DNA from 3 places in the Ochrobactrum sp. PL_is501 genome. Region 2 is predicted to be linked to each of the others. Evidence: predicted binding sites of a transcription regulator. Region 2 holds the regulator's gene; each other region holds the start of a gene.
The links. The regulator LexA, encoded in region 2, represses DNA repair genes until DNA is damaged. The targets are predictions, from matches to a motif close to TGTTCNNNNTGTGTTCNG.
Positions count from the first base shown of each region.

Region 1: a site for LexA is predicted at 1,452-1,469, ahead of AC0TOF_RS04550 (helicase-related protein). Genes of this name have one in related genera too.
Region 3: a site for LexA is predicted at 1,094-1,111, ahead of AC0TOF_RS14135 (PA0069 family radical SAM protein). Genes of this name have one in related genera too.

Region 1 covers NZ_JBVPGR010000029.1:122,711-124,980, forward strand. The annotation lists gene AC0TOF_RS04550 (helicase-related protein) at 1-1,282, opposite strand, end outside; gene AC0TOF_RS04555 (acetyl-CoA C-acetyltransferase) at 1,999-2,270, opposite strand, start outside.
Region 2 covers NZ_JBVPGR010000037.1:77,942-80,211, reverse strand. The annotation lists gene AC0TOF_RS16325 (molybdopterin molybdotransferase MoeA) at 1-360, shown strand, start outside; gene lexA (transcriptional repressor LexA) at 598-1,323, shown strand; gene AC0TOF_RS16315 (ComEC/Rec2 family competence protein) at 1,400-2,270, opposite strand, start outside.
Region 3 covers NZ_JBVPGR010000036.1:154,788-157,057, forward strand. The annotation lists gene AC0TOF_RS14125 (4-(cytidine 5'-diphospho)-2-C-methyl-D-erythritol kinase) at 1-486, shown strand, start outside; gene AC0TOF_RS14130 (glycosyltransferase family protein) at 539-1,045, opposite strand; gene AC0TOF_RS14135 (PA0069 family radical SAM protein) at 1,250-2,270, shown strand, end outside.

The sequences.
Region 1 (2,270 bases), on a different contig from region 2:
GGGTGTCGATTTCCCCCTCTGTGCTGTCGGCGCGGCGCACCTGTTCGCTCATATAATCTTCATCGACGCTCCCTCGGCGGACAAGATCCTGGTAGATGGTTGCAATGATATCGGCATGCTGCGCCGGCGCGATCTTGCGATAGTCGGGCAGCGCGCAGGCGTCCCACAAAAGCTCGATCCGTGCCGGCGTCTTTGCGAGCCGCACAATCTCTTCGTCTTTCGACAAATTTTCAAGCGCTTGTTGATCGACAGCCGGCAAAGCCTTTGCCAGGCCTTCAACCGGTGCGGGCGTTTCCAGAGAATACCGCAGGGAATCGAGCGACGAAAAGTCGAAACGCGCCGTGCGCCATTGCAGAACTTTCACCGGATCGAAATTATGCGCTTCCACCCGCTCGACCAGTTCTTCATCGAACGGATGCACCTGTCCCGTCACGCCGAATGTGCCGTCACGCAGATGACGTCCGGCGCGCCCCGCAATCTGCCCCACTTCGGCTGGCGTCAGATCGCGGAACTGATAGCCGTCGAATTTGCGGTTCTGCGCAAAAGCGACATGGTCGACATCCAGATTGAGTCCCATGCCGATGGCGTCGGTCGCTACCAGAAAATCGACATCGCCCGACTGGTAAAGCTCCACCTGCGCATTGCGAGTACGCGGAGATAGCGCGCCCATCACCACCGCTGCACCGCCCCGCTGGCGACGGATCAGCTCGGCAATGGCGTAAACCTCATCGGCGGAAAAAGCGACGATTGCCGAACGGTTCGGCAGGCGGGTAATCTTCTTGGAACCGGCATAGGCCAGATGTGAGAGGCGCGGCCGCGTCACCACATTGATGCCGCGCAGCAGCTTTTCCAGAATGCCACGCATGGTTCCCGCACCAAGCAGCAGCGTTTCCTGCCGCCCGCGCAAATGCAGGATGCGGTCGGTGAAAATATGGCCGCGCTCAAGATCGCCAGCCAGTTGCACCTCATCGATGGCCACGAAAGCCACATCGGTGCGGCGCGGCATGGCCTCGACCGTGCAGACGGAATAACGCGCGCCGGGCGGCACGATCTTTTCCTCGCCCGTTACCAGCGCAACATTGGCCGCACCGACCCGTTCCACGACGCGGTTATAGACCTCGCGCGCCAAAAGGCGCAGCGGCAGGCCGATCATGCCGCTTCCATGCGACAGCATGCGTTCGATGGCCAGATGCGTTTTGCCGGTATTGGTCGGCCCAAGCACGGCTGTCACATCGCGGCCACTCAGGGTCAGCGGCAAATCATGGGCAGGGAGTTGGTTCATGCCAATAATCGGATTCCCGGTACAAGCGCCCTTTACGGGCTGGATGCTGGTTCTGCGATAGCACTATACGACCTGCACCGAAAGCGCTCCTGTTAAGTTTAAATATGGGCCAATTGCCGATATGTCGACGACCGATGTGAAGCCGGCCAATAACGTGTCGGTTAACAATTGGAACGACTCTGGAACGAATCGGCGACGAATCGCTGACTCCGACAGCTTCGCCATTTGTTCACGGCAACATATAGTAAGCCTAACACAAACGCCCACAACATGATGAATCAAATGTTCTGCTTGTCCGTGTTCTCCTGACGCGAAACACCATGGTTGTTAACCTTTGGCAAAACCTGTCAACAGACGTTGCGAAAGGCTAAGCGATGTTTCAGAAAATCTTAATGATTACTGATACTTCCTTAATGCCAAAAGGGGCGGAAACAGGATTTCCGTTAACCTTCAGGCCAAAGCCGGAACGAATCGGCGACGAATCGCTGATCCGCAAAGTTTCTCCATTTGTTCTCACCACATCTTGTGGGCAGCAATCAAGGCACACCATAGAAAATCGATGTTGAATGGACTTCGACGCCTGTTTCAACGGTTTCGCGTTAACTTTTCCGGCAACGCCATCCCATCCAGCGCACCCGATTTCAATCCCCTCATTGCGGAAACAAAAAGGCGGGCGGAGCTATTTCTCCGCCCGCCCCCTTTCAATGAAGAAAAAGTCAGTCGCGTTCGACGCACAAGGCGACGCCCATGCCGCCGCCGATGCAAAGTGTTGCCAAACCGCGCTTCGCATCACGGCGCTTCATTTCGTAAAGCAGCGTCGTCAGCACGCGCGCTCCGGAAGCGCCGATCGGATGGCCTATAGCGATTGCTCCGCCATTGACGTTGACGATATCCGGATTGAGGCCGAGATCGCGCACTACGGCACAGGACTGCGCTGCGAAGGCTTCATTGGCTTCGACCAGATCGAGATCGCCAACGCTCCAGCCTG
Region 2 (2,270 bases):
CGCATCAGTGTGAAAGATAAAATTGTGCACGTCATAGGGTTGCCGGGTAATCCCGTCTCAAGCCTGGTCTGTGGCCTCGTATTTCTTCGTCCCCTTGTTGCCAAACTCGCTGGAACCAGTCTTGACGCCGACATCCGTCCGGCCAAGCTGGGCGTTACCCTGCCCGCTAACGATCATCGCCGCGATTATATTCGGGCAATAATCGAATCATCTCCGAATGGAACGCTGATCGCAAAGCCGTTTCCAGTTCAGGATTCGTCCATGCTTTCGGCCCTCGTCGGCTCGGATGCCCTAATCATCAGGGACGAGAACGCACCTACCGCCGCGATCGGTGATGATTGTCGTGTTCTTATGTTATAGAGCGGTCGTGCGCTCCCATTTTCAAATTACACGAGAAAAAACATATAACTAATTATAAAATATACATTATTTTTTGGACGCCACTTAAGGAACGCCGCGACCGGATCGGATACCGGCCTTCCATCCATTCTCGACGCAAATGTTAAGGATTTTAAAACCATTGCAGAACAAGACTGGAACATATAGTGTTCGTTCTGGTTTTGTTTTTCTCGATTCTTGGCCGGGAGGGTATCGCGCATGTTAACCCGCAAACAGCACGAGCTTCTGCTGTTCATTCACGAACGTCTGAAAGAGACGGGGATTCCCCCATCTTTCGATGAAATGAAGGAAGCGCTCGATCTGGCATCGAAATCGGGTATCCATCGTCTGATTACCGCTTTGGAGGAGCGTGGTTTTATCCGCCGCCTGCCGAACCGGGCACGTGCGCTCGAGGTCTTGCGTCTGCCAGATTCCATCGCTCCGGGGCTCAATGCGCAAAGGAAGTTTGCTCCCAGCGTTATCGAAGGTAGCCTGGGCAAAGCACCACCAGCCCCTCCATCATCGCGCCCCGCCCCTGCGGCTACCAATGACGATACATCTGCACCAGTTTCCGTGCCGGTCATGGGACGAATTGCTGCCGGTGTACCGATTTCCGCGATCCAGAATCAAACCCATTCCCTCAGCCTTCCGCCGGAAATGATTGGTGCAGGCGAGCATTACGCTCTCGAGGTCAAAGGGGATTCAATGATCGATGCTGGAATTTTTGACGGAGATACAGTCATTATCAAACGTGGCGATTCCGCAAATCCCGGTGAAATCGTTGTAGCGCTTGTCGATGACGAAGAAGCGACTTTGAAACGCTTTCGTCGCAAAGGAGCATCCATCGCGCTGGAAGCAGCCAATCCCGCCTATGAGACCCGAATCTTCGGCCCCGACCGTGTAAGGGTTCAAGGCAAGCTCGTTGGCTTGATCCGCCGCTATTAAAGTGTTGGCGCAAAATGCATAAAGCAAAAAGTTCGAGCAGATTGATCGGTCGTTTTTAGCTGACAGCGCTTAAGGGTCATTCGCAGCGATTTTCGTCATCGTCGACGTCTGCTGAACAGCTCCTTGAATTTCTGGCAGGCTGGGATTTTGGTTTGTATTCGCGTTCAGCCAAACCGCGAGCCGGGCGTGAATGGATGCGATGTAGATGCCAAGGACGGCTCGGCGTGTCGACTGCAAACCTTATCCGGTTGTCCTGTTGCAGAGTAGATATCGGTTGCCCCACCTCGGCTCTTGTTGTTTCGGGAGAAACTACGAGTAAAGCCTGGGAAACTCCGTTTTGTTCTGATGCTTTTCCGAGTCTTATCTCCACAGCTCCCTTTAACGCCAAATCACGTTTACTGATAATCAGGATAGTTGAACGACGGCACGAAGCTTCTTTACCGGGAATAGCGAGAATAACCACATCGCCAATATTGCAGGCTATCTCTCGCATTGCAGTGTCTGCCGTATAGGCAAGTATGCGTCCATCGCGCAAGCTGATCGTGCATAAACCATCTTCGCACTCGAACCGATTTCCATCGGTTCCTTCGTTATTCTTGCCTGTCGCCGGCGCGATAAACTCATCGACCAGATAGGCAGTTTTCCAATTGTCGGCTGTAAATTGCGAGGGGCGACTTCGATTGATTGCCAGCCTCCCATCAGCCAGTCGGACCCCCACCAGTTTGGCATCTTCCGATACCACGATGTCGGGAAAAGGCTCACTGACGAAAGCCACGAACCCAAGAACAATGAAAGGGAGCGCCAGCGCCTTCAGTCGCGTCGACAAAACGACACCCAGAACGAGCGCGATGGTCCAAACAACAAGCGTGAGAGAAGGCATGGCTCCCGGATTGCCGTCGGGTGACCATGTCGCCACGAAAGCAGCTATATGACGGACAGCAAAAATA
Region 3 (2,270 bases), on a different contig from region 2:
GCCTCAATCGGGCTCGCCCTCGGCGCGGACCTGCCCATGTGTCTGCATGGCGCATCGAAGGGGAGGCCGCTTGCCGCCCGCGGAATCGGTGAAGAGCTAACCCCGGTCAGCGGCTTCCCCGCCTTGCCCATGCTGCTCGTCAATGACGGGACTGCCGTTGCAACGCCAGATGTTTTTCGCGCGCTTGAAAAGCGCGATCATCCGGCGCTGGCACTTGGCTCGCACCCGGATATCGGCTCTCTTTGCGCTTATCTGCAAACAACCCGCAATGATCTCCTGTCCCCGGCATTGAAACTTGCACCGCGGATCGGCGCCAAGCTCGACCTGCTTCGCGAGAGCGGATCGCTTTACGCACAAATGTCGGGTTCAGGCGCCACCTGCTATGCGATCTACGAGGACATTGCTGCCACCGAACGGGCCGCTGGACATCTCTCAGCCGAAAGACCCGATTGGTTCGTAATCGCGACCCAAAGCGTCCCGTCCTGAAAACCCGCATGTCGGTTGAAAAGCGGAGCTTCGAGCTTCCCCTTTTGCTTGTTCAGTCTTCGTCGGGCGGCAGGATGGAATGCTTGAGCCGGATGGGCTTCAAACGCTGCGGAAGCTGATCGAACGCCACGCCATCGAGCAGGAGCGGCTTTACCACATCCAGGCGCACCAGAAGTCCGGCATCGAGCGTCGCCTTGTGGCCGAAGATTTTGCGGACCGTCCCCAAACCGCTATCTTCCGGCAATGAAAAGCGCGCGGCCCCGCCGCCATTTTCCATATGGCGACGCAGCGCCTCCTCCCAGCCTTCCTGCGGGATAGCGCCGGGCCTCAGCAGCAGCACCCATGGCGTGCGGATTTCATCGAGCGCCGCCTCAATATCCATTTCGGAATGGAACGCACAGCCCGCACCCAGCGCGACCAGAGCGGTTTCATCCGACGATCCCCTGTCGATTACCGTCACGCGACGCAGCAAACCTTCCACAACAGCCGGCACCAGTGCCGAAAGCGTGTGAGCCAACGCTCGTTCAGAATTCAGGGTCTCGATGACGACGGATAACATGAGCGCTTCATATATCAAGAACGTGTGACCGGAAAGCTGACACTTTTATGTTCTTGCTTTGTTCTAATTCTTATTATAGGAATAGATTCATCAGAACAGAGTCGCATGGCGGCACAGCACGCGCAACGGAAGAGTTGCCGGACCTGAGGGTTCGCTGTCGCCGTGATTGTACAAGGCCAGATGTTTCCATTCAGGGAGACGAAGATGGAAGTGATCCAGCAGGCAGATATCATCAAGCAGGCCGACAGGGCTGCCTTCGGTAGCGGGCGCGCGGATCACGCCAATGCGGTGATCGGCGAGGCCGGCTTGCGCATCGATCACGCCCGGCGGCGTGGGCGCGGCGCGGGCATTAATCCGACCGGGCGTTTCGAGCCGACCACACGCCACGACTTCGATGACGGCTGGACCACGCTTGAGGAATTGCCGCCGTTCAAGACCGATGTGCAGATCGAAAAGCCGCGGACGATCATCACCCGCAATGATTCACCCGACATCAGTTTCGATCGCTCGATCAATCCCTATCGCGGCTGCGAGCATGGCTGCATCTATTGCTTTGCCCGGCCGACGCATAGTTACATGGGGCTTTCTGCCGGTCTCGATTTCGAATCCCGCCTGTTTGCGAAGCCGGATGCCCCACGTCTTCTGGAGCGCGAGCTGGCCAAGCCCAGCTATCAGCCGAAGACAATCGCCATCGGCACCAATACCGATCCCTATCAGCCGGTCGAGAAGAAATGGCGCATCATGCGCGAAATTCTTGAAGTGCTGGAGGCGGCCAATCATCCGGTCGGCATCGTGACGAAGTCCGCGCTCGTCGTGCGCGACATCGATATTTTGAGCCGCATGGCGGAGAAAGGGCTGGCCAAGGTCGCCTTGTCGGTCACGACGCTCGATGCTCATCTGTCGCGCACGATGGAACCGCGCGCCTCGACGCCGACACTGCGCCTTCAGGCCATCCGCAAACTCGCCGATGCGGGCATTCCAGCCTCCGTCATGATGGGGCCGGTCATTCCCGGCATCAACGATCACGAGATCGAGCGCATTCTGGATGCCGCCTATGCGCAAGGCGCGCGCGAGGCAGGCTATGTCCTGCTGCGCCTGCCGCTGGAAGTCGCGCCCTTGTTCAAGGACTGGCTGCTGCGCAATTATCCGGATCGCTACCGGCACGTCATGTCGCTGGTGCGTTCCATGCGGGACGGCAAGGATTACGATGCCGAATGGGGCAAGC